Regions from separate parts of the Gibbsiella quercinecans genome, predicted to be linked through region 1. Evidence: predicted binding sites of a transcription regulator. Region 1 holds the regulator's gene; each other region holds the start of a gene.
The links. The regulator CRP, encoded in region 1, controls carbon source genes, mostly activating them, when cyclic AMP is high. The targets are predictions, from matches to a motif close to ATGTGANNNNNNTCACAT.

Region 1 (5,234 bases):
TTTTTACAGTCTCGCCAATTTCGTGCTGCGGTTGAAGCAGCAAAATTGCGCCGATGCGTTGCTTTTTTCGCATCCCTCTGCCGCAAAGATGACACCGGTGCGCGAAACGTGATAACAATGCTAGGCTGTGGCGCCAGCCTGAATACGGGGCACGGCCACATCGCCAGATTTCTCACGGGGAACGGTATTTATGTCAGCTAAACATCCTGTCATTGCGGTGACCGGCTCCAGCGGCGCCGGCACCACAACCACCAGCGTGGCGTTTCGCAAAATATTCCAGCAGTTGAATATCCGCGCCGCCGAACTGGAAGGCGACAGCTTCCACCGCTATACCCGGCCGGAGATGGACGCCGCGATCCGCAAAGCACGCGATCTTGGCCGCCACATCAGCTATTTCGGCCCGGAAGCCAACGACTTTGGCCTGCTGGAACAAAGCTTTATTGAATACGGCAAACACGGCACCGGCCGTTCGCGCAAATACCTGCACACTTACGACGAAGCGGTGCCCTACAACCAGGTGCCAGGCACCTTCACCCCCTGGGAGCCCCTGCCGGAACCCACCGACGTGCTGTTTTATGAAGGGCTGCACGGTGGCGTTGTCGCCGACCATCATGACGTCGCCAGGTATGTCGACTTGCTGGTGGGGGTGGTGCCGATCGTCAACCTGGAGTGGATCCAGAAACTGATCCGCGATACCGGCGAGCGCGGCCATTCACGCGAAGCGGTGATGGATTCCGTGGTTCGCTCGATGGAAGATTACATTAACTACATCACGCCCCAGTTTTCACGCACCCATATCAACTTCCAGCGGGTGCCGACGGTGGATACTTCCAACCCGTTCGCCGCCAAAGCGATCCCGTCGCTGGATGAAAGCTTTGTGGTGATCCACTTCCGCGGCCTGGAGCAGATCGACTACCCTTATCTGCTGGCGATGCTGCAGGGTTCATTTATTTCGCATATCAATACATTGGTGGTGCCGGGCGGAAAAATGGGGCTAGCAATGGAGTTGATCATGGCGCCGCTGGTGCAGCGCCTGTTGGAAGGGAAAAAAATCAAGTAATACGTTGGGCGTCACTCCACCGCGCGGATTTCAAAGCTGTGGGTGACGCTGGCGGCCTTACCGAGCATCAGCGATACCGAGCAATATTTCTCCGCCGACAGATTCACCGCACGCTCAACAACGTTATCGGTAAGCCCTTTACCGGTAACAATAAAATGCAGGTTGATATGGGTAAATATGCGCGGCGCCTCCGTGCGGCGCTCTGAGGTCAGTTTTACCTCACAATCACGCACATCGTTACGGCCTTTTTGCAGAATCGAGACCACGTCAATCGCGCTGCACCCGCCAACAGACATCAACACCATTTCCATTGGGCTTGGCGCTTTTTCCCCGGCGTTGCCGTCCAGCAACACCTGATGGCCGGAGGCGGATTCGCCCAGGAACGTCAAACCTTCCACCCACTTGATTCTTGCCTGCATACTCGTTACTCCGCTTGGTTTATGCAGCCCAGACTACGCTTTCGCGCTAAAACTGGCAACGGAACCTGACGTGAATCATGCTGAAGCGAGACAACACAAGACACTGGCCTCACTCTGTGCTAAAACCACACTAGACTGTGTCCTGTCATTGCGCGTGAATGCGGCGGCAATCGCGGGCTTTGCGGCAGTATGTTGTCTTTTTGCCGGCTCCACGATTAATGGCAGGGCTCAGTCTGAAAATCCCCTTTCCAATGAGCAGGCTCCAGGGAAACGTTCGAGGAAAGGTGCCTGACGTGGTATGTTAACAGAATGTAGCTTGCAGCATTTCCGGCAAGTCAATATGCTAAAGCAGTAGCATATTTTATGGCACGCCTCAAAACCTGTTGATAGCCACCACGCGCACGTGGGCTAAAACATGTTTTACAGGGAACTCTGATCCCTGTGACACAAGGCAGCGATTACAACAGAGGATAACAGCGAATGGTTCTCGGCAAACCGCAAACAGACCCGACTCTCGAATGGTTCCTGTCTCATTGCCATATCCACAAATATCCATCCAAAAGTACGCTGATTCACCAAGGTGAAAAAGCCGAAACGCTTTACTACATCGTTAAAGGCTCCGTCGCGGTGCTGATTAAAGACGAAGAAGGTAAAGAGATGATCCTGTCCTACCTCAACCAGGGGGACTTTATCGGGGAACTCGGGTTATTTGAAGAAGGCCAGGAGCGCAGCGCCTGGGTAAGGGCGAAAACCGCCTGTGAAGTGGCTGAAATTTCCTATAAGAAATTCCGTCAGTTGATCCAGGTGAACCCGGATATCCTGATGCGCCTGTCTGCGCAGATGGCAAGCCGGCTGCAGGTTACTTCAGAGAAAGTGGGCAACCTTGCTTTCCTTGACGTTACCGGGCGTATCGCACAAACCCTGCTAAACCTGGCAAAACAACCGGATGCCATGACTCACCCGGACGGCATGCAAATCAAAATTACCCGCCAGGAGATCGGCCAGATTGTCGGTTGCTCACGCGAAACCGTCGGCCGTATTCTGAAAATGCTGGAAGATCAAAACCTCATTTCTGCCCACGGCAAAACCATCGTGGTTTACGGCACGCGTTAATCACACGCTGGGCGCCAGGAAATAGCAAACGCCCCGTGGCCAACCGGCCACGGGGCGTTTATTTTGCACGGCGCTAGCTCGCTGTGCCCGCCGCTTAGGCGTTTATCACGTCCTGCACCGCCAGTTCAAACAGCGCCATCCCCGCGTCGATATCTTCCAGTTCCACCACCAGCGAAGGCGCAAAGCGGATCACATCTGGCCCGGCGTTAAGGATCATCAGCCCACGCGCCGCCGCCGCAGTCAGAAACTCACGCGCCTTGCCGTGATAGCCCGGCACCAGTTCCGCGCCGATCAGCAGCCCCATCCCCCGCACTTCGGAGAAAATCGCGTACTTCTCGCCAATCCGTTGCAGCGCCTGCACAAACAGGCCGTGGCGCTGTTCAATGCCGCTCAGCACCTCTGGCGTGTTGATGACGTCCAGCGCCGCTTCAGCGACCGCACAGGCAAGCGGGTTGCCGCCGTAGGTAGTGCCGTGGGTGCCCACGTGCATCACCGAAGCGATTTCCTCGGTGGTCAGCATGGCGCTGACCGGGAAACCGCCGCCCAACGCTTTAGCGGTGGTCAGGATATCCGGCGTTACGCCATAGTGCATATAGGCGAACAGCTTGCCGCTGCGCCCCATGCCGCTTTGCACTTCATCAAACACCAGCAGCGCCTGATGGCGATCGCACAGCTCGCGCACCCCTTTCAGGAACGCGGCGTCCACCGGCATAATGCCGCCCTCGCCCTGGATGGGTTCCATCACCACCGCGCAGGTGTGGTCGTCCATCACCGCCTTCACGGCGGCCAGATCGTTGAACGGCACGTGCACAATGTCGGCAGGCTTCGGCCCGAAGCCGTCGGAGTATTTCGCCTGGCCGCCGACCGAAACGGTAAACAGCGTGCGACCGTGGAAAGCATTATAGAACGCGATGATTTTGGTCTTGTACGGGCTGTGGCGGGTAATTGCGTAATGCCGGGCCAGTTTAAACGCCGCTTCGTTGGCTTCCGCCCCGGAGTTGGCGAAAAATACCCGATCGGCAAACGTCGCCGCAATCAGCTTACTGGCCAGGCGCAGCGCCGGCTCATTGGTAAACACATTGCTGGTATGCCACAGGGTTTCCCCCTGCTCTTTCAACGCCGCGACCAGCGCCGGGTGGCAGTGGCCAAGCGCCGTCACCGCAATACCGCCAGAGAAATCAATATACTCTTTCCCTTGCTGATCCCACACGCGGCTGCCCTGGCCTTTCACCGGCACAAACTGTGCGGGTGCATAAACGGGCAAAATTACCTGATCAAATGTACTACGGCTGACTGTGGATTTTTCGGTCATTCTTGGGCCCCACCCTGTACGCAATAAGAATTTATCGTTGCCATTAAGTGAAAATATAATCACAAAATATGCATAAAAAACCACTCAAGGGCAAACCTAAATCATCAAAAGCAGGTAAAAAAAACCTAACCGATTAACTCTTAAGGAAATTGCCCAAAAGCTGATGCCCCTGCTCGCTAAGAATGCTTTCCGGATGGAATTGTACCCCTTCCAGCGGCAGCGTGCGGTGGCGGATCCCCATTACCTCATCACGTACCCCTGCACGCTCGCTCCAGGCCGTCACCTCAAAGCAATCCGGCAACGTAGCGGCCTCCAGCACCAGTGAGTGATAACGGGTTACGGTCAACGGATTATTCAAGCCGGCAAACACGCCGCGGCCGTCGTGGCGAATGGCGGAGGTTTTGCCATGCATCACATTGCGGGCGCGCACGACGCTGGCGCCAAACGCCTGCCCCAAAGCCTGATGGCCCAGGCAAACGCCGAGGATCGGCAAACGACCGGCAAAATGGCGGATCGCCGCCAGGGAAATGCCGGCCTCATTCGGCGTGCACGGGCCGGGGGATATCACCAGTTGCCGCGGAGCCAGGCGTTCGATGTCGGCCAGTTGCAGTTCGTCGTTGCGTTTGACCAGCACCTCGGCGCCCAGCTCGCAGAAATACTGATAAAGATTATAGGTAAAGGAGTCGTAGTTATCGATCAGCAGCAACATACTCAAATCAACTTATTATAAAAATAACGGTGTTTTCTTGCGTTGACGGGGCTGGCGCTTATTTTTTGCGGCCGCCCATGATTGAACCTAACACACCGCGCAGAATTTGGCGGCCCAGATCGCGCGCCATACTTTTCGCGGCGGTCTGCACGATGCCGTCACGCTTGCCGCCACGCGGGCCGGTTGAACCGAACAAGATCTCGTTCAGCCCCCCCATCAATCCCCCACCGGCCGGTTCCTGCGCCGGTTTGCTCGCCGGCTGGCCGGGCTGCGGTTTACCCACGGTAGTAAAGCCTTCAGCAGAGAGTTTCTCGTAGGCCGACTCACGATCCACCATATCCTCATAGCGGCCGTACAGCGGTGATTTATTGATGGCGCTATTCAACCCCTCGGCGCCCAGCATCCCCATTTTCGATTCCGGCGCGATAACCATGGCGCGCTCCACCACGTTAGGCCGGCCTTTTTCATCCAGGAAAGACACCAGCGCTTCGCCCACGCCCAGCTCGGTAATCGCGGTTTCCGCATCAAACGCCGGGTTGGCGCGCAGGGTTTGCGCCGCCGCCTTCACGGCTTTTTGATCGCGTGGGGTAAAGGCACGCAGCGCGTGCTGCACGCGGTTGC
Region 2 (5,234 bases), 2.0 Mb from region 1:
CTGCCTGATTGCCGAAGAGCATGCGGCCAATCACAACTATGACATTCTGCTGACCGACAACCCGCAGCGGGCAGATGACTATACCCTGCTGCTAGCCAGCGACGAGCCCGGCTGGCAACAGCTGGAAAAACGTTATATTCGGGTGAATTACAACCTGAGCAGCGCTATGCTCGATGCCATTCTGGTGCTGATGGAACAGCAAATGGCCGCGCTGGAACAAGAGGAAGATCTGCTGTCGCTAACGGCAGAAAATCTACAACACTATGAAAAACAATTGAAATCAAGCGATTACTATGGCTTGTTTATTGATACAGTACCCGATGATGTCAAAAAACTGTATACTGAGGCGGGCAGTAGTGATTTCGAGGCTCTGTCACAGACCGCACACCGCCTGAAAGGCGTATTTGCTATGTTAAATCTGCTTCCGGGCAAGCAACTGTGTGAATCGTTGGAACAGCACATCGCAGATGGTGATGCGCTTCAGATAGAGAACAACATCAGTCAGATTGATTTTTTCGTCAGTAGACTGCTGCAGCAAGGTAGCCAACCACATGAATAACCTGAACGTAATTATTGCTGATGATCACCCTATCGTGCTTTTTGGCATCAGGAAGTCACTTGAACAAATTGAATGGGTGAATGTCGTTGGGGAGTTCGAAGACTCAACGGCGCTGATCAACAGTCTGTCCAAACTCAACGCCGACGTATTGATCACCGATCTCTCAATGCCGGGTGACAAGTACGGCGACGGCATCACGCTGATCAAATACATCAAACGCCACTATCCGCAGTTGTCGATCATTGTTCTTACCATGAACAATAATCCGGCGATCCTGAGCGCCGTATTGGATCTGGATATTGAAGGTATCGTGCTGAAGCAAGGTGCCCCGACCGATCTGCCCAAGGCGCTCGCCGCGTTGCAGAAAGGCAAAAAGTTCACCCCGGAAAGCGTTTCCAAACTGCTGGATAAAATCAGTGCCAGCGGCTACGGCGACAAACGCCTGTCACCGAAAGAAAGCGAAGTGTTGCGCCTGTTTGCTGAAGGTTTCCTGGTAACGGAAATTGCGAAGAAGCTTAACCGCAGCATCAAAACCATCAGTAGCCAGAAGAAATCGGCGATGATGAAGCTGGGTGTCGACAACGACATCGCCCTGCTCAACTACCTTTCCTCTGTCAGCATGACGCCGGTGGACAAAGACTAAACAAAATGGCCAGCCAACGCCGGCTGGCCGTTTTTTGTGGCAACGCCCCACCGGGTTCCCCCCTTAAAGAGCTTATTGACGCACCGCGTTTACCACCGCGTCGTTGGCCTGCCACAGGCGGTATTTCACGTCCACATCTTGCGGCACATAAACCACGATAGGCAGGCGGCTGTTGTAGCGTTGCATCGCGGCTTCACCCAGGTTTGCGGCGACAAACTGCGTTTGTTTGCTGCTATCCGGGCAGGCCATTCGAGTGGATGCCGGCGGCGAGAGTTTTTCCAGCACCAGATAATCGTAGCCCCATCCTTCCAGCGTTTTGCGCTCAAGATTGCCCCCCATGAAATGGCGGTTGCAATCCACGTGCAACGTTTTACCGATCAGCAATTCCACTTTCATGTTCTCTTCGTGCTCCAGCGGCGGCAAGAAGATCACCTGGCGGCTCATGCCCTGTTCCGCTGGCGGATAGGGAGCAACACTTTCCAGTGACGGTTGGCCTGCGCCAGCCGTGGCGGCCGCATTCGCCCCTGCACAAGCAGCCATCAGCAGGCCGGTGATAACCAGAGAAATCGTTTTCATCCGCTATGTCCTTATAATCCTAATAAATGGCAACATTCAGCTAAAACGCTACGTCCGCTACACAGCCTACCACAAGCCAAATTAAATAAACCCTCAACAGCCCCCCAGATTAAGCGCCCTTCCCTTTACTCGCCAGCACCATCCTTTTATGGTTAACCGCATTTTTGGCTTACTTGTCAGCGGGTTGCTGGTTTCGGGGCCATGCTGTTCGCGGGCAGCGCCTTCCGCAGCCAACGGCAACTGCGGGGATGAACTAACCAACTGGCTGTTTATTGGTGGGCAAGCAGCAGGCAATGCCCACTGTGAGGGAATTATCATGGAACAACTGAATCACGTGCTTTTCATCGCGATCGATGCCACCCCGGCATCCCCCAAATGGCTGATTGAATTCGCCCTGTTCCTGGCCCGCGATATGATTGCCATCGTACCGCTGCTGATCGTGGGGCTTTGGCTATGGGGCCCGAAGGATCGCCTGGTATCACAGCGTGAAGTGGTCAGCAAAACCACCATCGCCCTGCTGTTTGCCATGGCCACCGCCACGGCGATCGGCATGCTCTTGCCTTATGAAAGGCCGTTTGTCCCCGGTTTTGGCTATACATTCCTCGCTCATGCGCCGGATAGTTCATTTCCCAGCAACCACGGCACGGCCATCTTCACCTTTGCGCTGGCCTTCCTGTGCTGGCATCGGGTGTGGTCCGGCATTCTCCTGATGGCGATCGGCGTGGGCATCGCCTGGGCGCGGGTGTACCTTGGCGTGCACTGGCCGCTGGACATGGTGGGTGCGTTCTTGCTGGGCATCGTCGGCTGCCTGTTCGCCCAGTTGGTCTGGAACCTGTACGGCGATGCCATCGCCAGTACGCTTGGCCGCCTGTATCACGCCCTGTTCGCCTTGCCGATTCGCAAAGGCTGGGTAAAAGAATAACGCGCAAGCGGTTAGTTTGTTACTCAAGAAACACCAATGTTAGCAAAATCACAATTTAAGCTTTAAAAGCTGGGTATATCGGCCTTATACGCGGGTGATGTATTCTTTTCTCACCAAAATGTTATGATACTAACATCACCACTTTACCGTATCAGGGACCACAATGACGACCGAACACATTGATTATGCGCGCTATATCGATCACACCTTGCTCGCCATGGACGCCACGGAAACGCAGATCGCCAGGCTGTGTGAAGAAGCCCAACAGCACCATTTTTATGCAGTCTGCGTGAATTCGGGCTATGTCCCGCTGGCGGCGCAATTGCTGCAGGAAAGCGACGTGAAAATCTGTTCGGTTATTGGCTTCCCGCTGGGCGCCGGCCTGACCATTGCCAAAGCGTTTGAGGCCAAAGCCGCTATTGCCGCCGGCGCGCAAGAGATTGATATGGTCATCAACGTCGGCTGGCTGAAAAGCGGCCTGCTAGATGCAGTGAAGGCAGACATCGCGGCGGTACGCGAAGTTTGTGACGCAATCCCACTGAAGGTGATCCTGGAAACCTGCCTGCTCAGCGATGAACAAATCGTTCAGCTGTGCGAAATCTGCCGTGCGCTTGACGTCGCCTTTGTGAAAACTTCCACCGGCTTCAGCACCGGCGGCGCCCGGGCCGAACACGTTGCCCTGATGCGCGCCACCGTCGGCGAGCAAATGGGCGTGAAAGCCTCTGGCGCCGTGCGCGATCGCGCGACTGCCGAGAAAATGATCCAGGCCGGCGCCACCCGTATCGGCACCAGCTCCGGCGTTGCCATTATCGCCGGTGAAAAAGCCGCCAACGGCAGCTACTGACGCGACGGCGGCGCCCTGCCAGCGGGCGCCGCAACCCCCCCGCTTGCACAGGCATTTTTTGAGTAGCAGAAACCGATGGAAACCCGGCGCGCAGAACGTATCAAGCAACTAAGCCTGGCCCTGAAAAACGCGGACAAGCTCCATGTGAAACAGGCCGCCGCCCTCTTGGGCGTTTCGGAAATGACGGTGCGCCGCGATCTTAGCGCCGGTCATGCCACCGTCACACTGCTGGGCGGGTATGTAGTGGCCGATTTACGCCACGGCGCCGCCACGCGCTATTCGCTTACCGATCAGCAAACCCAGCGGCTGCCGGAAAAACGCCGCATCGGTGCGCTGGCCGCTGCCCTGATTAACAGTAACGATACGGTTTTTTTCGACTGCGGCACCACCACGCCAGCCATCATTGATGCGATTGACGACAGTCTGCCTTTTACCGCCATATGCCATGCGCTAAACACCTTCCTGGCACTGCAGAGCAAGCCCAACTGCCGCGTGATCCTGTGCGGCGGTAGTTTTAATCCCGCCAATGCCATCTTCAGCGGTCTTGGCCAGCATAGCGAGCTGGATCATATCTGCCCGACGCTCGCTTTCATTTCCGCCGCTGGCCTAAGCCTGCAACATGGCGCCACCTGTTTTAACTTCGACGAATTGGCTATGAAGCACCGAGCCATACGCATGGCGCAGCAGAAGATCCTGGTGGCCGATCACAGCAAATTCGGCGTAGAAAAGGCCGCCGTCATCGCCCCATTGCTCCAGTTTGAGCAGGTGATTACCGATCGCCCGCCGAACGCGGAATTTAGCGATTTCTTCACCGCACACGGCATAGCGCTCCATTGCTAAGGCCATGTCGTTGTTCCGCGCAAATCTCGGCTGCCACGCGTTGCATTTACACGCCATATTTCATGAAAATGTGATATCAATCACTAAAAGAGCTTAATCCGGGTTTTTAGCTAGATCTGCACGAGCAGTTAAAATATATTTCCACCCAGAAATAAAAGGGTAGTTTTTTGTGTGGTTAATTATCCACCACACAGGATGAAAAACAGGCATCATACTTCCGCCCCCGCAAGATAAAACATCCATTACCTGCGCCGATTAACGCACAAAAAATCGACAAAATAATAAATAAACGCACAAATCACGCATAATAGAGCAAGATCACGGTTGTTTATTCCAAAACCCGCTATCTTGCGGCCATCAAAATCGGCAGCGTTAACCCCGGCGGCGGTGGCGCCTGCGTTTTCGATTTTATGTTTCGCTTTGAACGTTAAATAAACGTGTTCACTTCGGAGATATCTATGGACACCATACAGACTGGCACGATTGCCTCTACAGCCGTGGAATCCAGCAGTACCTGGCGCAAAACAGACACCATGTGGATGTTAGGCCTGTACGGCACCGCGATCGGCGCCGGCGTGCTGTTTCTCCCGATCAATGCCGGAATTGGCGGCCTAATCCCATTGGTTATTATGGCGATCATTGCTTTCCCAATGACCTTTTTCGCCCACCGCGGGCTGTGCCGCTTTGTGCTTTCGGGTAAGAACCCCGGTGAAGACATCACCGAAGTGGTGGAAGAGCACTTTGGCATCAGCGCCGGTAAGCTGATTACCCTGCTCTACTTCTTTGCGATCTACCCCATTCTGCTGGTCTACAGCGTTGCCATTACCAACACCGTCGACAGCTTTATGAC
Region 3 (5,234 bases), 2.7 Mb from region 1:
GCACCATTGGCCTCTGTGGCCATGAGTGTGAACGAACAGGCGGGCTTGTTCAATAATCTGAACGATCCGCAAAACCGCTATGCCATCTGCCTGACGTGCGGTGATATCCGGTAAGCCATAAACCGGATGTCCTTCGTTTGATGCAACCCCCGCATGAAAATGCGGGGGTTTTTCTTGCAACGTTAGTAGCCGAGGCAATGACCATTCCCGCGCTGCGGCTATATAAGATAATGGCTTGCTGGCCGACGATTCGCTTTTTTTCTGCCGTTATCCCCCTATAATTCACCGCATCTTATGTTTATCAGAATTCCAGCTATGCAAAAAAAATCCATTTACGTTGCGTACACCGGCGGCACCATCGGCATGCAGCGCTCCGAGCAGGGTTATATCCCGGTTTCTGGCCACCTGCAGCGCCAGCTGGCGCTGATGCCCGAGTTCCATCGCCCGGAAATGCCGGACTTTACCATCCACGAATACGCACCGCTGATTGATTCTTCCGATATGACGCCGGAAGACTGGCAGCACATCGCCGACGACATCAAACAGAACTACGACAGCTACGACGGCTTCGTTATTTTGCACGGCACCGATACCATGGCGTTCACCGCTTCGGCCCTCTCATTCATGTTGGAGAACCTGGATAAGCCGGTGATAGTGACAGGGTCACAAATACCGCTGGCGGAACTGCGCTCCGATGGGCAAACCAACCTGCTCAACGCGCTATATCTGGCAGCTAACCACCCGGTGAATGAAGTCAGCCTGTTTTTCAACAACAAGCTGTTCCGCGGCAACCGCACCACCAAGGCCCATGCGGATGGCTTCGACGCCTTTGCTTCGCCCAACCTGCCGCCGCTGCTAGAGGCCGGCATCCATATCCGCCGTCATAACGGCATCAGCGCGCCCGCCTGCCACGGCGCGCTCAAGGTGCATGCCATTACGCCGCAGCCCATCGGCGTGGTCACCATTTATCCGGGGATTTCCGGTGCGGTAGTGCGTAACTTCTTGCTGCAACCGGTCAAGGCGTTAATCCTGCGCTCTTATGGCGTCGGCAATGCCCCGCAAAAACCCGAACTGCTTGATGAATTGCGTGCGGCCGCCGAGCGTGGCATCGTGGTGGTAAACCTCACCCAGTGCATCTCCGGCAGAGTTAACATGGGCGGCTACGCCACCGGTAACGCACTCGCCCATGCCGGCGTGGTGAGTGGTTTTGATATGACGGTTGAAGCGGCGCTCACCAAACTGCATTACCTGTTAAGCCAGCCGCTTTCGCCTGAAGAGATCCGCGCTCAGATGCAAATGGATCTGCGCGGGGAAATGAGCATTGCCGGCTAAACCGGCCGAGGACGGTAACGATGAATACAGCGCTGTTGCTGATTGACCTGCAAAATGACTTTTGCCACGGTGGTGCGCTGGCGGTAAAGGATGGCGACGCCACGATTGCCGTGGCGAATCAGGCGATGGCCGCCAGCGCGGCGCGCGGGGAGCCGGTTGTCGCTAGCCAGGATTGGCACCCTGCCGACCACCGCAGCTTTGCCGTCAATTCGCATAGCGAAGTAGGTACCCTGGGCGAACTGGAAGGGTTGCCGCAGATCTGGTGGCCGGTGCATTGCGTGCAGGGCAGTCACGGCGCGGCTTTTCACCCGCAGCTACATCAGCAGGCCATAACGCAGGTGGTTAAAAAGGGATTGGATCCGGCCATCGACAGTTACAGCGCCTTCTTTGACAATGGCCACCGGGCGGCCACAGCGCTTGACGGCTGGCTAAAGGCAAATAACATCCGCCAGTTGGCGGTGATGGGGCTGGCGACCGACTACTGCGTGAAATTCACCGTGCTCGACGCACTGCTGTTGGGCTATTCCGTCAAGGTGATCGTTGACGGCTGCCGCGGCGTCAATCTGCAACCCGATGACAGTGAACTGGCCTTACAGACGATGCACCAGGCCGGGGCCGAGTTGATTACCCTGGCCGCCTTTGTGCAGCAGTGAGCAATACAGGGTGCGGCCGGCGCCCTGCTCTGCAGTCTACCAACGCAAGCCCGAACAGCAGGGCTCACTGTGGTTTTAGCTTGGCCAGCGGCTGTTCAGCAAACTGCAGCTTCAATTCCTGCTTGCTCTTCATAACGATTTGGCCGTCGGTGCCAATGCTCATGTGCTGCGGCTCGACGTTGTTCAACGCCTGCCACAGCATCACAGCCTGCAGGCTGTTTTCCTTTTGCTCCGGCGTCAAAGCAACGCCATCCGGCCATTTGCCCAATTCAACAGCACGCGCAAGCCGCTGATAAACTTCCGGCGTCATCGCCGCGATCAGATCTTTCACATCCATCAATACTGTCTCGCTTCCAGATGAATAATTTGCTGAATCGATTTTGTTTGTAGGGTTACTGCTTAACCGGCGATCTTTTCGCCGCTCTCGCCGTCGGTAAAGCGTAACGACGCCGAATTCACACAATAACGTTCCCCTGTCGGCTGCGGGCCATCGGGGAAAACATGCCCCAAATGCGCGTCGCACTGGCCGCAGCGAATCTCAACCCGGTGCATATTGTGTGAATAATCATCAATATAGCGAATGGCGTTATCAGCAACTGGCTGATAAAAGCTGGGCCAACCACAGCCGGAATCATACTTGCTGTCGGAATAGAACAGTGGCGCATTGCAACACAGGCAGTGGTAGATGCCAGAGCGGCTGTTATGCAGCAACTTGCCGCTGTACGGCGCTTCCGTACCGCGATCTTGGGTCACATAACGCTGAATTTCATTCAGTTCCGTAACGCTTTGATGTTTTGGGGTCTCTTTAGCCATCGGTGGTTTTCTCGACAAATAGATTATCTCAACGAAAACAATGAGTAATAATAACAAAAAATTAACAACATTGCAGACGATTTTGGCCTAAACTGTAGGGCATAAAGGTTACGCAGGCATTATATGTGACCTGGATCACATATAATGCCATGTTGTTCTTTAAACTTAGCGGCTTGACCTCGTGGAAAAATGAGGCCGTGCATAAATGGAATGTGCAATAAGCGTGCAAATAGGGCTTCCAGCTTTGATTTGCCGCAATTATTGACACGATTCCGCTTGACGCTTGGTGAGGTTTTTGTAATTTTACAACCAACCTTTTATTCACTAACAAATAGCTGGTGGAATATATGACTATCAAAGTAGGTATCAACGGTTTTGGCCGTATCGGTCGCATTGTTTTCCGTGCTGCTCAGGAACGTTCTGACATCGAGATCGTAGCAATCAACGATCTGTTGGACGCTGACTACATGGCATACATGCTGAAGTATGACTCTACTCACGGCCGTTTTAAAGGCACTGTAGAAGTTAAAGACGGCCACCTGGTTGTTAACGGCAAAACCATCCGTGTTACCTCAGAACGTGATCCGGCAAACCTGAAGTGGAACGAAGTTGGCGTTGACGTTGTTGCTGAAGCTACCGGTCTGTTCCTGACTGACGAAACTGCACGCAAACACATCACTGCTGGCGCCAAGAAAGTGGTTATGACTGGCCCATCCAAAGATGCTACCCCGATGTTCGTTCGCGGTGCAAACTTCGAAAAATACGCTGGCCAGGACATCGTTTCCAACGCTTCCTGCACCACCAACTGCCTGGCGCCACTGGCAAAAGTTATCAACGACAACTTCGGTATCATCGAAGCGCTGATGACCACTGTTCACGCAACTACCGCTACTCAGAAAACCGTTGATGGCCCGTCTCACAAAGACTGGCGTGGTGGTCGTGGCGCTAGCCAGAACATCATCCCTTCATCTACCGGTGCTGCTAAAGCAGTAGGTAAAGTTCTGCCAGAACTGAACGGTAAACTGACCGGTATGGCGTTCCGCGTTCCTACTCCAAACGTATCTGTAGTTGACCTGACCGTACGTCTGGAAAAAGCAGCGACTTACGAACAGATCAAAGCTGCGGTTAAAGCTGCATCCGAAGGCCCAATGAAAGGCGTTCTGGGCTACACTGACGAAGATCTGGTTTCTACCGACTTCAACGGTGAAGTTTGCACTTCCGTGTTTGACGCTAAAGCAGGTATCGCGCTGAGCGACAACTTCGTGAAACTGGTTTCTTGGTACGATAACGAAACCGGCTACTCTCACAAAGTTCTGGACCTGATCGCTCACATCTCCAAATAATGGAATGATGTGCTGTTGATGACGAGGGCGACATTTATGTCGCCCTTTTTATTGTTTGCAGTTGCGAATAAATAAGGGCATCACGATGAACGAAAAAATCTTTACCCTACCCGTTACTGAACAAATCTCTCCGTACATCAGCCAGCGTCAGTTGGACGAGCTTCCTCTGATTGTTATCTCTCACCCTAAAGTCCGTGCAGCGGTTGCATTACAAGGTGCGCACCTGCTGGCCTGGCAGCCGAGCGGTGACGCGCCAGTGATCTGGCTAAGCAAAAATACCCCGTTCAAACAGGGCAATGCGATCCGTGGCGGTGTGCCGATTTGCTGGCCGTGGTTTGGCCCGGCGGGGAAACCCTCGCATGGTTTTGCCCGCAACCAACCGTGGAACCTGACGGCGCATGATGAAAACGATGACGGCGTTATCCTGACCTTCACGCTGAAAGACAACGAACAAACCCGCAAGCTGTGGCCACATGCCTTCACCCTACTCGCCCGCTTCAAGCTGGGGGAAGAATGTGAAATTGAGCTCGAAGCTCATGGCGATTTCCAAACCACGGCGGCGCTGCACAGCTATTTCCAGATTGGGGATATTGATACGGTCACCGTTGCCGGCTTGGGTGAACACTACATTGATAAAGTACTTAACGGCGCCGAAGCGCAACACGCTGGGGAGTTGGCCTTCAGCGGCCAGACCGATCGTATTTACACCCAGCCGGCATCTTACAGCCTGATCAAAGATCCCACTTTACAACGCACTCTGGAAGTTCATCACCACCACATGAGTGATGTGATAGCCTGGAACCCAGGCGTGGAACTTTCCTGCAGCATGGCCGATATGGCGAACGACGGTTACAAAACCATGGTATGCGTAGAAACCGGGCGCATCAGCAAGCCAATGATAGCCACTGCGGCACAGCCTGCACGCCTGGCCGTGACGCTGCGTAGCCGCAAACGGGCGTAATTCACACCTAATCGCCAACGGTGAAACACTCGCCGTTAAAACAGGGGGCCTGGCAAAGCAGCCCCCCTGTTGATGGCGTCGGCAAAGAACACTGCAATTGTACCTACCCACCGGGGGTAGCGCCATATTGGT
Region 4 (5,234 bases), 2.4 Mb from region 1:
CAATCGGCGCCAGGGCGGTGATCACCACGCCAGCCAGCATGATCAGGATAGACGCCCGCAACACCGGCCCACGCCCGAAGCGGGCGGTCAACGCCCCGGCTTTCGGCGAACTGTATGAACCTGTGAGGTACACCACCGACAGCAACCCCACAACGGCCTGGCTTAAGTGATAGGGGTTTTCCAGCAGGCGATAGCCAATGTAGTTAAACAGCGTGACAAAGCTGCCCATCAACAGGAAGCCTTCGGCAAACAACAACGGCAGCCCTTTGTCGTGCCAGTGCAGTTTAAAATTGATTAGCAGCGTGCGCGGGCGTAACGAACTGGCCCTGAAGTGCCGTGAAGCGGGCAGAATGCGCCAGAACATACAGGCGGCGGCCAACGCCAACAGCCCAATGAACGCCAGGGCAATACGCCAACTGAAGAAATCCGTCAGCACACCGGTGATCAGGCGCCCGCTCATGCCGCCGATAGAGTTACCGCTGATATAAAGCCCCATGGAAAAGGCGACAAAGCTGGGATGGATTTCTTCACTTAGATAGGTCATGCCAACCGCCGCCACACCGCTGAGCGAAAGGCCAATCAGGGCGCGCATCAGCAAGATGCCTTGCCAACTGCTCATAAACGCGCAGATTAGCGTGCAAACGGCGGCCAGCAGCAAAGCGACGACCATCACCGACTTGCGGCCGATGGCATCGGAAAGCGGCCCGGTGAACATCAGGCCTATCGCCAATAATGCGGTGGAAAGCGACAGTGACAGGCTACTTTCCGCCGGCGAGATGCCAAAATCCTGCGATAACACCGGCAATATGGGTTGCACGCAGTAGAGCAAGGCGAAGGTCGCTAACCCGGCAGAAAATAGCGCCAGCGTCACGCGCATAAATTGCGGCGTGCCACGTTCAATATAAGGGAGTCTATTTAGGGAAGCGCGTTTGGTTTTTGGTGCTGGGGCCGTGTCATCATTGGCGGCCGGCGTCGACGGCATAGCGGCCGCTGAACGCTGAGGGGTTGTCACAGTGTTTCCTTACCGAACTTCGGGTGAGTTAAATAGGTGCTACGTTGGTGTGGAAAATGATAGGTAGCCCGTACTATTTTGTCTAATATATTAATCATTAAAATTGATACGTATTAAATATGAATATTGAGCTAAGACACCTCCGGTATTTCATTACCGTGGCTGAAGAGTTGCACTTTGGCCGCGCCGCAGAGCGGCTGCGTATTTCCCAGCCGCCGCTGAGCCAACAAATTCAGGCACTGGAAGAAATGGTCGGCGCCAGGCTGTTGTCCCGTAACAGCCGCAACGTGACGCTCACGCAGGCAGGGGAAATGTTCCTCAAGGAAGCCTATCAGGTTATCGATCAGGTAAACCGGGCGGCAGAAAAGGCCGCGCGCCTTGAGCGTGGCGAAATAGGGGAGTTGACCATCGGCTTTACCTCTTCTGCGCCGTTCATTACCGCCGTGGCCCGAAGCCTGCGGGCATTTCGCCATCAGCACCCGGAAGTGCACATCAAAATGCAGGAAATCAACTCCCGGCAGCAGTTGAACCCATTGCTGAACGGCGAACTGGATCTGGGCGTTATGCGTAATACCCGCCTGCCGGACGCGCTTTGCCATGAGGTGTTGTTGCATGAGCCGCTTGTGGCAGTGGTACCGGCGGGGCACTCGCTTAACCAGATTGCGCCCGGCGGGCTGCGTTTTCACCATCTGGCGCAGGAACCGTTCGTGTTTTTCGCGCGTGAAGTCGGCACGGCGTTATACGACGAAACGCTCTCGATGCTCGGCCGCGCGGGTGTCACTCCGTTCATTACCCAGGAAGTGGGGGAAGCGATGACCATCATCGGCCTGGTCTCCTCCGGGCTGGGTATTTCCATTCTGCCGGCGTCTTTTGCCCGGGTTAAAATTGATGGCGTTCGTTACCTGCCGTTGGCGGAACCGGAAGCGTTGACCGAAGTGTGGCTGGTATTCCATCGCCAACGGCCGCTAACCGCAGCGGCCAAGACGCTGCAGGCGCTAATGCTACGGCGTTAACCGCCAAACTTTACGTGGCACAAATTGGTGTTACCTGCAGCGAAAAATGGCGAATTTGTGCTGTAAATCACATAAATAATCAAACAGTTGACGCCTTCTGATAAAAGCTCCACCATAGCCACTAATCTTTATTTAGAAGCGCGAAAATAGTAGGAGCAGCGTGTGATCGCGGACGGGAAGCCTGGGCATATTGACCAGATTAAGCAGACCAATGCCGGTGCGGTATATCGGCTGATTGATCTGTGGGGGCCTGTTTCGCGCATTGAGTTGTCAAAACGCGCGCAGCTCGCGCCAGCCAGCATTACCAAAATTGTGCGTGAGTTACTTGAAGCCCACCTGGTGAAAGAAACCGAATACCAGGAAGTAGGCAGTCGCGGCCGGCCGGCGGTGGGGTTGGTGCTGGATACCGAAGCCTGGCATTACCTTTCAATCCGCATCAGCCGGGGCAGTATTACGCTGGCGCTGCGGGATCTTAGCAGCCGTTTGGTGGTTGAAGATCTGCTGGCGCTTGCGGCAGATCACCCAGAGGCGCTATTGCAGCGGATCGTCACTGAAATCGACCAGTTTTTTATCCGCCATCAACAGAAACTCGAACGCCTCACCGCGATTGCCATCACTTTACCGGGCATCATTGACGTCGCCAACGGCATCGTGCACAGCATGCCGTTTTACGACGTGCGTGAAATGCCGCTCGGCCCGGTGCTGGAAGAGCGCACCGGGCTGCCGGTGTTCATACAGCATGATATCAGTGCCTGGACTATGGCTGAAGCGCTGTACGGCGCTTCCCGCGGCAACCAGAACGTGATTCAGGTTGTGATCGACCATAATGTCGGCGCCGGGGTTATTTCCGGCGGCAGGGTGCTGCATGCCGGCAGCCACAGCGTGGTGGAAATTGGCCATACCCAGGTTGATCCCTATGGGAAACGTTGTTACTGCGGTAATCACGGCTGCCTGGAAACTGTCGCCAGCATTGAAAGCATTCTGGAACTCACCCAGCAGCGCCTGAACGGTGCGATAGATTCGATGTTGCAGGGCGTGCCGTTGAGCATTGAATCGTTGTGTGATGCGGCGTTGGCGGGCGATCAACTGGCGAAGGACGTTATTCTTGGCGTCGGCCATAGCGTGGGGCGCATTTTGGCGATCATGGTTAACCTGTTTAATCCGGAAAAAATCCTGGTGGGTTCGCCGTTAAACCGCGCCGCCGATATTCTTTTCCCGGCCATTCTTTCCTGCATTCGCCAGCAGTCGCTGCCCGCCTACAGCGAGCAGATTAAAGTGATCTCGACGCAGTTTTTCAATCAGGGCACGATGCCCGGCGCGGCGCTAGTAAAAGAAGCGTTATATAACGGCTCGTTGCTAGTGAAACTGCTGCAGGGTTAATAAACAGGCGTAATAACATTTTCTGTTTTAACAACAAATATTGAGCTACCTCAATCCGCTTCGGATCGCCATCCCATAGACTTTTGCTTGTCATAGGCTGTGTCTCTTTTGGCCGCTGCGCCACGCTAACGTTTTGCCGTCAACGTGAACGGTGGTGGCGCTTGGTTCTCTCTCTGGGTTTCAGTCTGCATATTCAGCATCATTTTTATTAACGGAGTTTTCCGGGGCATTCATGTTAAAGCGTTTATTTGTGACAGGTACGGATACCGACGTCGGTAAAACTGTGGTTTCTCGCGCGTTGTTGCAGGCTTTTGCGGCACAAGGACGTTCTGTGGCAGGGTATAAGCCGATTGCGGCGCACTGCCTGGAAACTGATGAAGGCGTGCGCAATAAAGACGCTTTGGTTTTACAGGCATCGTCAACCATGCCGTTGTCTTATGAAGAAGTTAATCCTATCACCTGTATGGATGAGGTTTTCCACGCCCATGCAACGCAGGATATTGAATACAATGTCATGAGCCGCGGCCTGCAGCAGCTTTCCGCCAAGGCAGATACCGTGGTGGTTGAAGGCAGCGGCGGCTGGCGGGTGCTGATGAATGATTTACGCCCATATGCAGAATGGGTAGTGCAGGAGCAACTGCCGGTGATCCTGGTGGTCGGCATCAAATTAGGCTGCGTCAGCCACGCATTGCTGACGGCGCAATCGATCATTAACGATGGCCTGCCGCTGTTGGGCTGGGTAGCCAACCGCATCAACCCGGGGTTGGCTCACTATGCTGAAACCATCGATGCGCTACAGTTGCGTATCCCGGCGCCATTGCTGGGCGAGATCCCGTATCTCCCACGTGCCGAGCAGCGGGAACTGGCGCACTATCTGGATATTTCCCCATTGCTCGATCGCGAGGCATAACGTGCAGTTCGTTCACGCCCGCAGCTTTGGCGCGGGCGTGAATGCCTAAGCATTGTGGTAAACCGAAACCTGGCGTAGCCCGCGTGAAACGGTGGTGGCTACCACGCAAGAAAGCAAAAACCCCGGCAGCAACGCATATTCTCCCGTCATTTCAAATACCATTAGCGCGGCCATGACCGGCGCGTGAGTCGTGGCGGCAAGAAAGGTTGCCATCCCGGTCAGCGCCATTAGCAATGGTGTAGTGGCGCCCAGCGCCGGCCACATGGCGCACAGTTGTCCAATGACTGAACCCAAAGCCGCGCCAACAAACAGCGTGGGGGTGAAAACGCCGCCCGGGGCGCCGGAGCCGCTGCTGGCCAGCACCGCCAGCAGCTTACATAGCAGGATCGCACTGACCAGCAACGCGCCCGGCGGTGCCGAGAGCAGCGCCTGCACCACGCTGTAACCATTGCCCCAGGCCTGGGGAAACACCAGCGAAAGCAAACCGACAATCAACCCGCCGAGCGCCAACTGAAACGGCGGCTTCAGGCGCAACGCGCGGAAACCACGCCCGCTGGCCGCCAGCCCCCACAGAAACAACGGGCCGCCAATCCCGGCCACGACGCCCAGCAAGGCCATCAGCAGATATTGCAACGGCCAGGGCGAAGGAAGGTTTTCGACGGCATACAGCGGCGCCTGGCCGCCATTGAGCAGGTTGGTAAGCAGCAGGGCGCTGACAGCCGAGATCACAACTGGCCCCAGAGAGGCCAGCATCAAGGTACCGAAAAGGATTTCGGCGATAAACAGGCTGCCGGCCAGCGGCGCATGATAGGCGCTGGCCATACCGGCGGCGGCGCCACAGGCAACCCATAGTTTCCATTCACGCGCGTGGGTAAAGCGCTGGGCAAACACCGATGCCACCAATGCCGCCAGCAGAATC

Region 2: the regulator CRP is predicted to act here: its motif matches at 2,737-2,754, upstream of deoC (deoxyribose-phosphate aldolase).
Region 3: the regulator CRP is predicted to act here: its motif matches at 2,922-2,939, upstream of msrB (peptide-methionine (R)-S-oxide reductase MsrB).
Region 4: the regulator CRP is predicted to act here: its motif matches at 2,081-2,098, upstream of mlc (sugar metabolism global transcriptional regulator Mlc).

The regions. Positions count from the first base shown of each region.
Region 1 is NZ_CP014136.1:2,859,756-2,864,989, reverse strand. Features, by position in the region: gene ACN28Q_RS13220 (phosphoribulokinase) at 191-1,060, shown strand; gene ACN28Q_RS13215 (OsmC family protein) at 1,072-1,479, opposite strand; gene crp (cAMP-activated global transcriptional regulator CRP) at 1,960-2,592, shown strand; gene argD (bifunctional acetylornithine/succinyldiaminopimelate transaminase) at 2,687-3,904, opposite strand; gene ACN28Q_RS13200 (aminodeoxychorismate synthase component II) at 4,038-4,613, opposite strand; gene ACN28Q_RS13195 (helicase HerA-like C-terminal domain-containing protein) at 4,672-5,234, opposite strand, start outside.
Region 2 is NZ_CP014136.1:889,804-895,037, forward strand. Features, by position in the region: gene rcsD (phosphotransferase RcsD) at 1-559, shown strand, start outside; gene rcsB (response regulator transcription factor RcsB) at 552-1,202, shown strand; gene eco (serine protease inhibitor ecotin) at 1,275-1,778, opposite strand; gene ybjG (undecaprenyl-diphosphate phosphatase) at 2,095-2,700, shown strand; gene deoC (deoxyribose-phosphate aldolase) at 2,864-3,544, shown strand; gene deoR (DNA-binding transcriptional repressor DeoR) at 3,620-4,384, shown strand; gene ACN28Q_RS04135 (HAAAP family serine/threonine permease) at 4,843-5,234, shown strand, end outside.
Region 3 is NZ_CP014136.1:24,077-29,310, forward strand. Features, by position in the region: gene sppA (signal peptide peptidase SppA) at 1-114, shown strand, start outside; gene ansA (asparaginase) at 316-1,332, shown strand; gene pncA (bifunctional nicotinamidase/pyrazinamidase) at 1,353-1,985, shown strand; gene ACN28Q_RS00140 (YeaC family protein) at 2,050-2,322, opposite strand; gene msrB (peptide-methionine (R)-S-oxide reductase MsrB) at 2,385-2,798, opposite strand; gene gapA (glyceraldehyde-3-phosphate dehydrogenase) at 3,146-4,141, shown strand; gene ACN28Q_RS00155 (D-hexose-6-phosphate mutarotase) at 4,227-5,102, shown strand.
Region 4 is NZ_CP014136.1:5,286,938-5,292,171, forward strand. Features, by position in the region: gene ACN28Q_RS24030 (MFS transporter) at 1-982, opposite strand, end outside; gene ACN28Q_RS24035 (LysR family transcriptional regulator) at 1,132-2,025, shown strand; gene mlc (sugar metabolism global transcriptional regulator Mlc) at 2,188-3,405, shown strand; gene bioD (dethiobiotin synthase) at 3,638-4,315, shown strand; gene clcB (voltage-gated ClC-type chloride channel ClcB) at 4,361-5,234, opposite strand, start outside.